Regions from separate parts of the Paenibacillus ottowii genome, predicted to be linked through region 1. Evidence: riboswitches for the same ligand, from Rfam matches in the RefSeq annotation. Region 1 holds a riboswitch; the other holds the start of a gene.
The links. A riboswitch is a leader RNA that binds a small molecule or an ion and turns the genes downstream of it on or off. The one in region 1 is predicted to bind thiamine pyrophosphate.
Positions count from the first base shown of each region.

Region 2: another riboswitch for thiamine pyrophosphate. It lies ahead of ACQQ6X_RS02165 (ABC transporter substrate-binding protein); the one in region 1 lies ahead of thiC (phosphomethylpyrimidine synthase ThiC).

Region 1 is NZ_CP191577.1:243,393-250,837, reverse strand. It holds gene ACQQ6X_RS01150 (hypothetical protein) at 1-11, shown strand, start outside; gene thiC (phosphomethylpyrimidine synthase ThiC) at 215-2,029, opposite strand; TPP riboswitch at 2,213-2,324, opposite strand; gene ACQQ6X_RS01140 (IclR family transcriptional regulator) at 2,445-3,188, opposite strand; gene ACQQ6X_RS01135 (alpha/beta hydrolase) at 3,486-4,523, shown strand; gene ACQQ6X_RS01130 (VOC family protein) at 4,655-5,032, opposite strand; gene ACQQ6X_RS01125 (helix-turn-helix transcriptional regulator) at 5,119-5,937, opposite strand; gene ACQQ6X_RS01120 (Fe-Mn family superoxide dismutase) at 6,194-7,445, shown strand, end outside.
Region 2 is NZ_CP191577.1:482,229-489,673, forward strand. It holds gene ACQQ6X_RS02160 (hypothetical protein) at 1-131, shown strand, start outside; gene ACQQ6X_RS02165 (ABC transporter substrate-binding protein) at 196-1,239, opposite strand; TPP riboswitch at 1,434-1,543, opposite strand; gene ACQQ6X_RS02170 (pyridoxamine 5'-phosphate oxidase family protein) at 1,810-2,244, shown strand; gene ACQQ6X_RS02175 (bifunctional 2',3'-cyclic-nucleotide 2'-phosphodiesterase/3'-nucleotidase) at 2,463-4,565, shown strand; gene ACQQ6X_RS02180 (EAL domain-containing protein) at 4,844-5,905, shown strand; gene ACQQ6X_RS02185 (hypothetical protein) at 6,037-7,128, opposite strand; gene ACQQ6X_RS02190 (glycoside hydrolase family 13 protein) at 7,399-7,445, shown strand, end outside.

The DNA.
Region 1 (7,445 bases):
GTAAAAAATAAAGTGCCGTTTCAACCGTTTATATGATTTCGCTTTACATAAGCTGAAAAAGCCGTAGTTTCTACATCAACTGTAGAGAACTACGGCTTTTTGTTACCCATATATCCCTAGACCTAAACTCATCCGTTCATGGATCTAAGCGTCCGGCAAACTAGCCAGCGCTATCCATTGGTCTACCTGGTTGTTTGAGCTGCCCACTACCGATTTATTGTCCCGTATTCCGGTACTGTTCTGCCTTCTCACGCATCCCGGCGACGACGGCCTCCTCGGCATTCAGCCCCTTGTCAGCTGCATAGGCGCGAATGTCCTGCGTGATACGCATACTGCAAAACTTGGGACCACACATCGAGCAAAAATGGGCTTCCTTGGCCCCCTCTGCCGGTAGCGTTTCATCATGGTAGGACAAGGCCCGCTCAGGGTCAAGCGAAAGATTGAACTGATCGCGCCAGCGAAATTCAAAGCGCGCCTTGGACAAAGCATCGTCCCGCTGCTGCGCCCGTGGATGACCCTTCGCCAGATCAGCAGCATGTGCCGCAATTTTGTAAGTAATGACCCCCTCGCGGACGTCATCCTTGTTCGGCAAACCTAAATGCTCCTTCGGCGTGACATAACACAGCATGGATGTCCCGAACCAACCGATCATGGCCGCCCCGATAGCTGAGGTAATATGATCATAACCTGGTGCAATATCCGTCGTCAGCGGCCCTAAAGTATAAAAAGGGGCTTCCTTGCAAATCTCCATTTGCAAATCCACATTTTCCTTGATTTTGTGCATAGGGACATGTCCCGGCCCTTCAATCATGACCTGGACGTCATGCTTCCATGCGATCTGCGTTAGCTCGCCCAACGTTTCCAGCTCTGCAAACTGCGCTTCATCATTCGCATCATAGATACTCCCCGGACGCAGACCATCCCCGAGAGAAAAGGCCACATCATAGGTTTTCATAATTTCACAGATTTCTTCAAAATGCGTATACAAAAAGTTCTCCTGGTGGTGTGCCAGACACCAGGCTGCCATAATTGATCCACCCCGGGATACAATTCCGGTCATTCTATTTGCCGTCATCGGTATATATCGCAGCAATACACCCGCATGGATTGTAAAATAGTCCACTCCCTGCTCCGCCTGCTCAATCAGCGTGTCTCGATACAGTTCCCACGTCAGCTTCTCAGCTTCGCCGTTTACCTTTTCAAGCGCCTGATATAGCGGCACCGTTCCAATCGGTACGGGAGAATTCCTGATGATCCATTCGCGTGTCGTATGGATATTACGGCCTGTGGACAGGTCCATGACGGTGTCTGAGCCCCAACGCACAGCCCAGGTCATCTTCTCCACTTCCTCTTCGATGGAGGACGTAACCGCAGAATTCCCGATGTTCGCATTGATCTTTACGTGAAAATGGCGTCCTATGACCATGGGCTCACTTTCCGGGTGATTGATATTGGATGGCAAAATGGCGCGGCCAGCCGCCAACTCCTGCCGTACAAACTCGGGCTCTACCCCTTCGCGGATCGCCGCAAATTCCATTTCGGGCGTAATGATCCCTTGCCGCGCATAGTGCATTTGCGTCACGGTGCGCCCTTGTGAAGCCCGCAGCGGACGGTTGGTCATGCCGGGAAATTCCACTGTCTCCCGTTTGGAACCGGGTTTCAGCCCATTATCCTCCGGCTTGACGGCGCGGCCCTCGTACGCCTCCACATCCCCCCGTTCCAGCGTCCAAGCTCGCCGTAATGGGGGTAAGCCCTGACGGATATCCATCTGATAGGCTTCGTCAGTCATCGGACCACTGGTATCGTACACACGCAGTGGCTCATGATACTCCGTGCCCTGCGGCGTATGGGTGGGATGCAGCGCGATTTCGCGCTCCGGCACAGCAATATCTGGCCGAGAACCTTGAATATACACCTTGCGGCTCCCCGGGAAAGACTTAACGCTACTGGATTGCTCCACCCTTGTCTTCTCTACTTCTGCTGATTTCACTCCTGTTTCCTTCGTTCCTTCTGTTTCCATCGGTTTCATGGTCCATTCCTCCCATTTCGTTGAAATGACACACCGATCCGGAACCATTCCCAGGGTGGCGCTGATCTATGCAAAAAAGCCGGTTCCCCAGGGAACCGGCTAATTAAACGAGCCTGCTATCCAGACAGTACGCACATGGAATAAAGCCTAATGCGTCATCGTAGACAGCAGCTGCGTATACATTTCAATGGCCGATTACTTCCCTACGCTGGTATGATCCAGATCAGGTGCAAAGGGTCCGGAATCTTGCCCGATTCCATCTCAGCCCGCATTACAGGCTCCCCCAGTAACTGTGATACTTTTTTATTCACATGTATTGGCGGCTATAACAGACAGCCCGCCATCTCTATCAGACTACTTTAAATTTATATCTTTGGCAACCCTTGTATGCTGTCTATGGTATTCACTACTACCGTTACGGAAGCATAAGCCCCATTTCCTTGGCCGCTTCAATCAATATTGGAGCAAAATCATGCAACGTCTCGGGTGCAAGTCGACTGACCGGGCCCGATACAGATAAGGCCGCCGCGACCTGTCCCTTTCGGTTCACAATAGGTGCGGCGACAGCTGCTGCCCCTGGCTCACGCTCTTCATAGCTGGTCGCATAGCCCTTCTCACGGATATCTTGCAATTGGGCTTTATAAGCCTCAGGGTCTACCGAAGGCGGCCATTCTTCCCCGCTTAGCAGTACCTCCAACTCCTGCGGCGGCATAAAGGCCGCCAGCACCTTGCTGGAGGCTCCCACTGCCAGCGGCATACGCGCTCCTACAGGCGCAACCCTGCGGATCGCCTGATTGCTCTGCACGGCTTGTATTCGAATACGCATGCTGCCGTCCCGCAAATACAAGCTGACCGTCTCTCCTAAACGATCACGCAGTGCTTCCATTGCTGGCTGTAACAACACCGCCGGCTCATCGCTTTGGGACAGATGCGTGGACAGCTCCCATATACGAAAGCCGAGCTTATATTTTTCCGTTTCGGCATTTCGAACGACAAATCCCCGATCCTCCAACGTAGTCAAAAGACGATGAACAGTGCTCTTATGTAGACCAATTTGGGAGGCAATCTCCGTTAGACCAAGATCGGAATTTGCGGTAAAACACAGCAGTATATCAAGTGCACGCTCTACAGCGCGCACGGTTAATTTACGGTCTTCCATCGTGAACCGCTCCTCTTGTATCCATATTCGTTTCACACTATGAAACATGGTTACATAAATTATATAGAATAGTCGCGGCTACTGTAAACCGATGTTTTTGTGACAACCATATTACAGAACAAGAACAAACATCGACAATTCTTTGCATCATTTTTACTTTTCCGGTGGAGGCGTTGACTTTGGATAATCCCCAGCATACGATAATAGGTATCTATACGGACATACCCTACTATTTTCAAGTGAGTTTATACCTATATTCCTGATTCGAAGATCAATTTTATATAAGGAGGCTCTTACATGATTTCGACATCCCAGCGCAACGCTCAGCTACAGACCGCTGTTCAGGAGCCGTCCACCCCACTCTTTAATCCCCGTCTGCTGCGGTTCAAGCACGTTGTGATTGCTCTGCTGCTGTCGGTCGTATTTTTTCTGTTGTTTTGTTTTATTGCCTTGCACGCTTACATCGCTTGGGTGCTTACGAATCCCACGGTCGCACCATTGTACTCTAATCCGATGCAGGCCAAAGGTATGCCTTATGAGGAAGTCAGCTTTCCAGCCAAGGACGGCAGCCGCATGGTACAAGGCTGGTATATCCCGGCGGATCAATCGCGGAAAACCATTATTTTCAGTCATGGTTATGGGGCTAACCGTGAAGAAAGTTGGATTCCCATGTATGATCTGGCGCATTATGCCCACCGTTTGAACTTTAATGTGGTCATGTTCGATTACGGATTCGCGTCACAAAACAGTAAGGCTGTCGCAACCGGCGGTAAAGCGGAATCCCAACAGCTTCTTGGGGCCATCCAGCTTGCGAAACAACGCGGCTCTTCGGAAATTATCGTGTGGGGCTTCTCTATGGGGGCAGGAACCGCTCTTCAGGCGGGCTTGCAAACCAAGGATGTGGACGCAATGATTTTGGACAGCACCTTTCTGCTGGAACCAGATACGCTATATCACAACATTCACAATCAAATTAATCTGCCGAGACATCCGTCTTTGGAAATACTTGAATTGCTGTTTCCCATCTTGAACGGCACCAGCTTGCATCAGATTCCATATCAGGAGGTTAAAAAGGAGGACTATCCGTTTCCAATCATGTTTGTGCATGGTACACAGGATGAAAAGGCTCCTTACCCGATTGCGGAAAAGCTCGCTGCCAATCAGACCAACCCGCTTTCCAGTGTATGGATTGTCAAAAATGGGTTACATGAGCTCATCTTCAGAGAGCACCCTCGTGAGTATTTACGGCGGGTATCGACATTTTTAAGCAATGTGCAGGAGCTGGAGGACAAGAAAACAGCTAAAGTTTTACAAGGGGGTCCACGATCATTTTAACGAAAAAACACGCCAAGGACATGGCGTGTTTTTTCGTTAAAATGATCAGTGTGATCGTCTAATAGGGGTGGTCTCAGCGATGCTGACACCAAGTATAAAATTAAATGTAACAGTTTATAATTTGATCCGAATCAAGCGACCAGACTGATCAAATTTCCATTAGGGTCCTTTATGATTGCATAACGCTCGCCCCAAGGCGTATCGTTCGGCTCAAGATGCCCTGTATGTCCCCGTTCTTTCAGTCGGCCATATGATTCATCCAGCGCTTCCTTGCTGTCAAACTGGAAAGCAAGCTCCATCCGATAACCGGCAGGCTCCTGCTGGTCACCAAGAATAATCCCCGCTGTTTCCCACGAATCAAAAGCAAGGATAACATCATTATATACTACTTCAACATGTGGTTCTTCATTCGCGCTTTCCGGTATTTCCAAGCCCAAAATCCGATAGAAATCTAAGGACTTCTTCATTTCTTTTACGAAAATCGCAATTCTTTTTAACTTAACTGCCATACTTCACAGCTCCCATCAATGAATTAATTTTACACCTCCATTGTATCGATCATAAAGACTGTTCAAATAGGAAAAAACGGACTCTTTCATCTCTTTCTTATCAAGGCTTTAAAAGACTTTCCATAATAATGCCTAAAAGTATTGGTAAAATGCGACTCATCATAATAGCCATATTTGAGCGAAAGATCTACCAAACTGGAATAACCACCCTGATGAAACTCTTGTAGTGTGCTTTGAAACCGGACAATTCCCAGCATCTCCTTTGGACTTAAGCCGAGCTCCTGATTGAATACCCTTCTAAGCTGGCGTTCACTACAATGAACTTGATTGGCCAAATTCGTTACAGATAGATTCCCTTTGTGGTCATAAATAATCTGCATGCTTTGATACACTAGTGGGGGAATTGCTATATCGCTATCCGCCAGCATCTGAACCAAATGATGCTCGGCAACCGTTAGAATGTCAGACATCGTTTTGGCAGCTAAGATTTCTTCGACCCAATACATTCCTTTAAGGCCCAAGACATCTTCCAAATAGATACGTTCTCCCTTTAACGCCGAAGGGGGGATTTTTAGAATCGAACGAGCTGATTCCGAATATATCCGAATGCCAAATAACGAACGGGCTTCCGAGAACTGCAGTACTTCTGATTGAGTTGTAAGCCCCACCACATAGGCGGCCTTCCGACTGAAGGGAGAAAGAAGATTCACGACAATATCGACACAGCCATCCGGGATAACCCGATGCCCAAGTTTGTCCGGAACAGGACGGAAACCCATTGTCCAAAAAGAAGCCACATGCGATTCCAAGCGAGGACTAGGCGAATATTCCCGACAGTTATACCATGGCTGTAGCAGTTCTGGCTCCAATTTGGGAGAATGAACGGGATGGAACGAATGAGTCATTCTCGATCCCTCCTTGACCAAGTTAATCTGTTATATAATCCACATTATACTGGCATTAAAATGCACTTGTCGAAAATCACCGGATGCTATACTTTTCTCTTCGTAATACTGTTTCCCATTGTTCTGCACAACAGATATGGCCTGATTAAGGAAGTTCATAGACATATTCCCGATGAGGCAGCGAATATACTGGGTACATATGCGTCCAGGACAGATTTGCTGGATAGCCATAGCGGGATACGGGAGGTAAAAAACGATGCTGAGTACTTATGGGTCTTTCCTGCCCTTACGTGTACTGGAGGAAATTCGTCATTGGAAGCAGCAGGAAAGTTGGCATGTAGAAGTGATTAAGTCCGCTACTGAAGGGCTAGAACCTGCCTATGTGCGGCTGCTGGATGATTGGCGTACCGTATTTGAACAAACGGAACGGGCCGCCATAGAGCTGCTTGAAGAGCAACGGAGCGCGCTTGACCCGGTAGAACAAGCATGGCAGCATCAGGAAAAAAAAGTATCGTCTGCTCCCCAAGCTCATACACACCAGCTAGCTGAACCATCAGCACATTCAAGGGGATCAAACACATCAGCAGCTGGAGAGAAGCCGATGTCCGAATTCCCCCTGAATTCACAGCCTGCCTCACAGGAATTAAATCGTCGCCTGGACGATTTGCTGCAAACCGCTAACCGCCAATCACAAGAATATGTACGTCAGCTAGGCTTGCTGACCGAGCACAGTCAAGCATTGCGTCACCAGCCCAAATCCACTGGAGTAGTAATACACGCAGCACATGAAAGCCAGTATTTCCTGATCTCGACAACTCCCTTTCAGGAACCCGGCTCGATTGCGCGAGCTGCCGGGTTGTATCATGTAGCAGCAGAGGGTGAGAATTACCCGGAGGAAGCGTTTCGAGAACGGCAGGCAGGCCTGAGAGGAGAAGGCTCAGAACCAGCTACTAAAGGCGTACAGTCCAGCCAGGCGCAACCTTCGGCAACAGACAAATCCTTAACCAGTCGCCCGGTTCCTATTGGGGGACATCGACTTCCGCCGCTTCCTTACCCCTATAATGCGCTTGAACCCTACATTGATGAAAAAACGATGCGTATTCACCATGATAAGCATCATTTGAGCTATGTGAATGATCTGAATAAAGCGGAAAAGAAGCTGGAAGAAGCCCGAAAAACAGGTGATTTTGACCTCGTAAAGCATTGGGAGCGTGAACTGGCGTTTAACGGTGCAGGTCATTATCTGCATACTCTTTTTTGGACGATCATGAGTCCTCAAGGCGGTGGGAAACCAAGTGGACCGCTGGCTGAGCAAATAAAGAAGGATTTTGGCAGCTACGATGCCTTCAAAAAGCATTTTAGTTCGGCAGCCGAAAAGGTCGAGGGCGGCGGCTGGGCCATCCTGGTGTGGAGTCCGCGCGCCGGACGGCTTGAAATTTTGCAGGCCGAAAAGCACCAGAACCTGACTCAATGGGAGTCTATTCCGCTGCTGGCGATCGATGTGTGGG
Region 2 (7,445 bases), 240 kb from region 1:
GAAAACGAAGTGGGCGGAATGGTGCTGTACAAGCGAAGCGGTCGCTTTTGTCCCCGGATTTCTATCCTGTTGAGGCTTTATTTGGGAAATCCGGGGGCGGTGGCGATGGTAAGCACCATCCGTCCGCGTAGTGGCGCTTTGTTCACTTCTTTAGTTCAGTCTTTTTAGTTGGTAATTTAGCGTTTCTACAAATGATCAACGCTTGGGCAAGAAGTTGTTTGTGAAAGCTTTATCGACTTCCAAAGGTTTGCTGAGCAGCTTGCGTTCATACATCCAGTCCGAGTAGTTTTTCCATACCTCTGCTTTTTGTACGCCCCATTGCGTGGCATCGTCCTGATAACGCGGGCTTAGCCATTTTTGACTAGCGAGTACCAGTTTTTTGTCCAGCTCCGGCACAGCTTTACTTAAGATATCTGCCGCTTCTTCCGGATGAGCGATAGTGTATTCATAGCCTTGTGCAGTAGCGTTCATGAACGCTTTGACCAGGTCAGGATCATTTTTTATCGTCTGCTCATTGCTCACAATTACAGGTGTATAGTAATCGAGGCTTTTGGAATAATCTTTTACATACAGCATATCCAATGGCTCACCTCGAAGCTTGGCCTCAATTCCGGTCCATGCGTAGAAAATCCAAGCAAAGTCAATATCCCGCTTCACAGCTGTAAAATAGTCTGCATTGCCCATGTTGACGATCTTCACTTTGCTCACATCACCTTGGTCTGAATCCATGATGGATTTCATGACCGCTTCTTCTACAGGTGAACCCCAGCCGCCGTAGCTTTTACCCTCGAAATCTTTCGGGCTTTTAATTCCGCGGTCTATCGGGGCTGCGAAGCCAGAGGTATTATGTTGAATCACCGCAGCGATGGACACGAGCGGCACGCCTTGGATGCGAGCCTGAGTAACGCCTTCCTGATAACTGATCCCAAAAGGTGCGGCATTCGAAGCAACCATCTGATCAGCTCCGCCTGAACCTGGTTGAACAATTTGGACATTCAAGCCCGCTTTTTCGTAAAATCCCTTGTCCTTGGCGACATAGAGCCCCGTGTGATTCGTATTGGGTGTCCAATCGAGCACGATTTTAACATCTTTAAGCCCCTTTGCCGGGGTAGACGTTGAAGTGCCGGCAGCAGGAGCCGCCTGTTGAGATGCAGGGGAATTGCCGCCGCAAGCGGTCAGAGTCAGAGCCATGAGCCACAGAGTGATCAGACCCAGGCTTAACATGTTCATGCGCTTCATTCGTTGTGTTCTCTCCTTTTAATTACCCGTTATCCGTCCAATCAGACAGCTTAAGTTCCCCATTTTCACAAAAATAACATCTGCCGGAATGCAATCTTTCCAACAACCTCATCTTCAACAAAAAAAGCGTCCCGAGTTCCGGGACGCTTGCGCTTGTATATACCAAAGTAAGGGATGTCCTGTATTTAAAAAGGCACATCTTGCTCAAGCATTCCTACGCTGGCATTACCCAGATCAGGTTGTAAGGGTCAGTGTCTTGGGACACACTCTCAGCCGGCCGATTCCAGCACCCCTGGCATTGTATGGTTTAATGGGTTTGTTTATTCGGGTTTACTACGACGATTATATGCCTTGATCGCGGGTCTGTCCAGCCTTGAGGGAGGGCTTACGGTTCATTTGCCGAACGACAGGGTACACTTTTACTGTGAGCTTGATCAGAAAATGAACATGAATCATTATTCTGATCCGGCCATGTTATTTTCAGAACAGCCGCACAGTATGTTCAGAAGAGCTGGTGCCAGATGGCATAGCCGTATAGAATTCTAATTCGTAAAAAGGAGTTGTTGTGCTGTGGGTAAAACGGAGACATTGGATCGCAGTCAGCTGGAACAAGCCATTGTGAAGGCTTTGGATAACAACAAATTTTGCTCGTTAGGTACGGTAGAGGGCGGAAAACCGAAAGTACGCTATATGGCCCTTTTTAACGATGGAATGAACATTCATCTAGCAACGGATCGTAAAACACATAAAGTGGATGAGCTAAAGGACAATCCGAATGCTTATCTGCTGCTAGGGTATGAAGTGAGGGGTACAAAGGAAGTTTTGGAAGTGGAGGCTACCGTCCAGGTTACAGCTGATGAGGGGTTACGTAAACAAGTATGGAATGATTCTCTGAAAGAGTGGTTTTCTGGACCTGATGATCCTGATTATGTCATTTTAGACGTGAATCCGACTCGTATTGAATACTTGGGTCAACAAATGGAGCGCCAGGTGTGGACAAAATAGAAATGATATAAAGAACAAGCCAGCAAATTTCCAATCTTTTCAGGAGATTTACTGGCTTTTATTTTATTCGAAAACTAATTATTTTTTCATAAATATTTAAGCAAATGACTACTCTTTTGTCCTACATTGGATTAAAATAGGAATGGTGGGTTCAAAGCTTACATATATGTGCAAAAGTATGTATATGAGGCATACACCTTAATAAGGAGGGGTATATTTTGTTATTTCGTAAAAAATGGTTTAAAGGGTTTACAGCAGCAGTTGTAGCTTGTAGCCTGTTGGTGTTTTCGGCCGCTCCATCCTGGGCAGCTAGCGATTCTCGCGATAGCGGTACGGTGAATCTGCGGATCATGGAAACCACGGATATTCATGGGGCACTGATGAATTATGACTACTATTCAGACAAAGAAACCAACGAATATGGCTTGGTTAGTACAGCTAGTTTGATCCAGAAGGCACGTAGTGAAACAAGAAACAGTATGCTGTTCGATAACGGCGATTTGCTTCAGGGCAACCCATTAGACGATTATATGGCTCGTAACAAAACCTTTGAGAAAGAAGGCGGTGTCCATCCGGTTTATAAGATGATGAACCTGATGGGCTATGATGCTGCCACTGTCGGAAACCACGAATTCAACTACGGTCTCGACTTCCTGGACAAATCGCTCAAGGGAGCTGACTTTCCTTACGTAAATGCGAACGTCTATGTTGATAAAGAGGGCCAAGCTACTAAAAACTATTTTACCCCTTATCAGATTCTTGATAAAACAGTAACGGATGAGAAAGGTGAACAGCATACACTCAAAGTGGGTGTAATCGGTCTGGTAACACCTCAAATTATGCAGTGGGATGAAGCTAATTTGAAGGATAAGGTTGTTACGAAGGATATTGTGGAAACAGCCAAAAAGTTTATTCCTCAAATGAAAACAGAAGGGGCTGACATTATTGTCGTGCTTGCACATACAGGCTATGAGGATGTGCCGCAAACGCCAATGATGGAAAATGCCGTTAAATATTTGAGCAAGATAGACGGAATTAACGCGATTCTGTTTGGGCATGCTCACAAATCTTTCCCAGGTCCAGATTTTAAAAATATGAACGGGGTAGATCTGGATAAAGGAACCATTAACGGCGTACCAGCAGTAGAAGCTTCATCGTGGGGCAAGGATCTAGGTATTATTGATCTGAGCCTGGAAAAGAAAAATCGCGAGTGGCACGTAATCGACTCTCAGTCTCAAGTGCGTCCGGTTGTGAGTACCACTAATCAGGCTGCGCAGTTTATTCCTGAATTTAAACTGGTTGAAGCGATTAAAGAAGAGCACCAAGGAACGCTGAATTATGTTCGTCAACCTGTCGGTACAACGACTGCGCCAATTACCAGCTATTTTGCATTAGTGCAGGATGATCCGTCCATTCAAATTGTGACCAATGCACAGAAATGGTACGTTCAGAACCATCTTAAAGGAACAGAATATGAAAATCTTCCTGTATTGTCGGCAGGCGCTCCATTCAAGGCCGGTGGTCGCAACGGTGCCGAGTATTATACCAACATTCCTGAAGGTACAATAGCGATCAAAAACGTATCCGATCTATACGTATACCCGAACACGGTCAATGCCGTAGAAGTTACGGGTGCTGAAATTCAGGAGTGGCTGGAATGGTCTGCGGGTCAGTTCAACCGTATTGATCCTAGCAAAACTGAGGAACAATCGCTGATCAACAAAGATTTCCCGACCTACAATTTTGATGTGATTGACGGTGTGAATTATCAGATTGATGTAACTCAGCCTGCACGTTACGATGCGAAGGGAACTCTTATTGATTCTTCAGCCCATCGTATCAAAGATTTGCAATATAATGGGAAGGCTATTGATCCTGCCCAGAAATTTATCGTCGCGACCAATAACTATCGTGCTTCCTCTTCCAAGCTGGCCAATCCAGATGGCAAGCGAATTGTGATGGCAGCACCGGATGAAAGTCGTCAAGTCGTTATTGATTATATCCGGACGAACGGAACGATCAACCCGTCAGCGGACGGCAACTGGTCTATTGCTCCTTTTGGTCAGGCTAAGGTAACCTTCGAGTCCTCTCCTGACGCCAAAGACGTACTGGCCGGAAATCAACAAATTTCGTACTTGAGCAGTGCGGCAGACGGGTTTGCCAAGTATAGCTTAAAAGCTGGAGCGAAGCCTAGTACAGCAACAACTCCTGTAAAGGAAGCTGTAGCTCCCGCGAAGGCGACTGCGAAGCCAGCTGTTAAAACGGCCAAACCTGCGGCTGCAAAACCAGTTACAACAACGAAGCCAAAGACATCCAAATAACTTATGGATTTTAACTTCCGCTGAGCACCAAAAAATGAAGCAGCAATCTCTTTAACCAAGAGATTTGCTGCTTTTTTTGATGTCAAAGACAACACATCCCGAATTTATCTTGAGTGATAAAAAAAGTTTTGTTTTTGTTGAATATGTACTTAAGTCCTAGTTTATCATTGAAAAAAGGCAGATTTTTTGTAATAACACGTAATTATATAGTACTTTTGTTCTAATTGTTTGTGATATAATGATAAAAAAACCGGAAAATTGTTCCGAGGAGGACCATTATGACTTGCAGCAATTGCAGCATCATTTTACCTATTAAGGATCAAGGATTGCTGAAAATTAGGCATTCTAGGGTGTTGCTTACTCCAGCATTAGACGGCTTGGGTTTGCTTTCGGAACAAGTGAAACAAGAACAATGGTGTGAGGATACCATTGTGTTTCGCTATGACAGTCGTTCAGAGTTGGAGCGGCTGGTGAACGGACTGGCTCGTCTGCCACAGGAATGCTTGGACCGCATGCAAGTGGTGGTGACTGGCTTGCATCATGTTGAGGGATTTGAGGACTGGCTTTTATTTAGCCAGTTGCAAGCCCGAATGCAACATCCGGATCTGGTGAGTATTATTAACAATCAAAGCTTTACCAGCCATATGCAGCCCATCGTTAACTACAAGCTGAATATTATCGGATTTGAGTTTTTGCTGCGTCCGTCACAGCCAGATAAATCTTTTCAGCCTTTCCGACTGTTTGAAGTGGCCCGTGAAGCTGGCTTGCATGCTCATTTGGATCGCTCGGCTCGTATTTCCGCTATTGAAAAAAGTGCGACATGCCTTCCGGCGGGAATTAAACGATTTATTAACTTTCTCCCTTCAACCATTTATAATCCGGCTTATTGCTTGCATCATACTTTTGAGACGATTGAACGGTTATCCATGAATACAGAGGATTTTGTGTTTGAGGTTGTAGAGACGGAAGAAATAGATGACCTCAATTTTTTGCATCAAATCTTTGAACAATATCGTACACGGGGAGTTTCGGTAGCATTGGACGATGTAGGGGCAGGCTATTCTACGACAGAGCTAATGAATTGCCTCCAGCCGGATTATGTTAAAATTGATCGCAGTATAATTGATGGTTGTCATCGTAACAGTGATCAGAAACGGCAAATTACAGGGATCGTGGAATCTGCTTTTCGTTTTGGAGGTCAAGTGTTGGCTGAAGGCGTAGAGCAATTGGAGGATTTTGAATTTTGCCGTGATGCAGGTGTGTCACTGGCCCAGGGCTATTTGTTTGGTAAGCCCGAGCCTGCTCCGCCTTCGAACTTTATACTTAGCAGAGTAGTGTAATCAGAAATAGCATATTCTATATAATAACATTGATATAAATAACCCGGTGATCTAAGATCACCGGGTTATTCCACATTTTTAGAGCAATCAAGTTTTTTTATGCATGATTAAGCTAGCTCATGTGATTACGATTATAACGTGATGACGTATAACCCCAGCGGTGTGGTCGCACTACCTGCAACCATGAAGCTAAAAGAATAGCTCGACTTGCCAGGAGGAACGCTGATGTCAGCCAGTCGGCATACCTTGGTATTATCTTGGAGCAAGGGGATACCATATACATGACCATCCACGCGTACAGACCCGGCGAACGCACCTCCACGTGGATTGGCATAGACTCGTACAGTACGTCTCTCACTACTGTGATTAACGATAGGAATGGTTGCGTTATATATCGTTCCGAATTGTCCGCGATTATCAAGGGCAGGTCCCAACTCGCTGCGTGCCCCGGTAAACAGCAGATCGACAGGAGTTTCACCGTTCAGCTTCTTAGTAGCACATGCTCGGTAGTCGGCGCTTTGCCCTACTACATACTCCGGCATGCGCGCATTTGTTTCAGAAAAGGACCATACTCCCCGCGGATGCGCCTGCGGCGGGGGCACGGGAGGGAGCGCGTCCATATGAATGTCGCGCAGATCGGTCTTCGTATCTTTGCTGACTACCGTGCGAATCACGTAATCCAACGTCCCGTGGCCTTCGGCGTATTCTACTGTGAGGTCATAGATGAATCCCGCCAATGATCCTTCGGGCAGCTCAAATTCCTCCAGCAAGGCGGTGCCTTTGCCGAATTTGTGGCGGTCTGCTGGCTTCAGACGTTTCATCGTACCTGCCAAACAGCTTTTGGCAATAGATTGCCCAACATCAATGATCCAGTTGCCGTCCTCAGGTACTATCTCAAGGGCACGCTCAATATGGCGTACTTCCAGACGGGCCCTACTTTTGTTCTCTACAGTGATGCCCAGCTTAACAGGTCTGCCGATTTTATTATAATGCCAGCCGAAAATCCGGTGTTTGACTGTTCGGGTGGTGGTGCGAACCACATCATGCCACAGAGTGGCTTGCTCGGTAGGTACCGTCACGTGGGTAAGCGTCTCCGGGTTATCGCTAAGCATTAGGCGGCGTGTTCCCCCCTCAGTGGCTGACTCCACATCCACATGGATGTTGGGTGGGATCACAGCTGATTCTACAATCAGATCCTTTGGCTCCTTGGGTCGAAGGTTCATATAAATTCCTCCCTAAATTCAAGAATGGCACCGCTTTTGGTTCATGTATATGGGCAGTTCATAAATATAGGTAACGCCAGATCTATGTATACAATCTGTTTTTCAAAAAAATTAAAAATATATCTTAGTCTATCTATAGCAGCTCTGCTCATGCGCTGAAACAAGCATACAAGTATCTCGCTTCCCTGCAATAACGATTCGCATACAGGTATTGCGTGTATGTTAAAAGCATAAGCTATTGGATGTACAGAGAAGACACAGGAGGGAACCATGCCTAAAAAAATATGGTGGAAGGAAGCTGTTGTTTATCAGATATA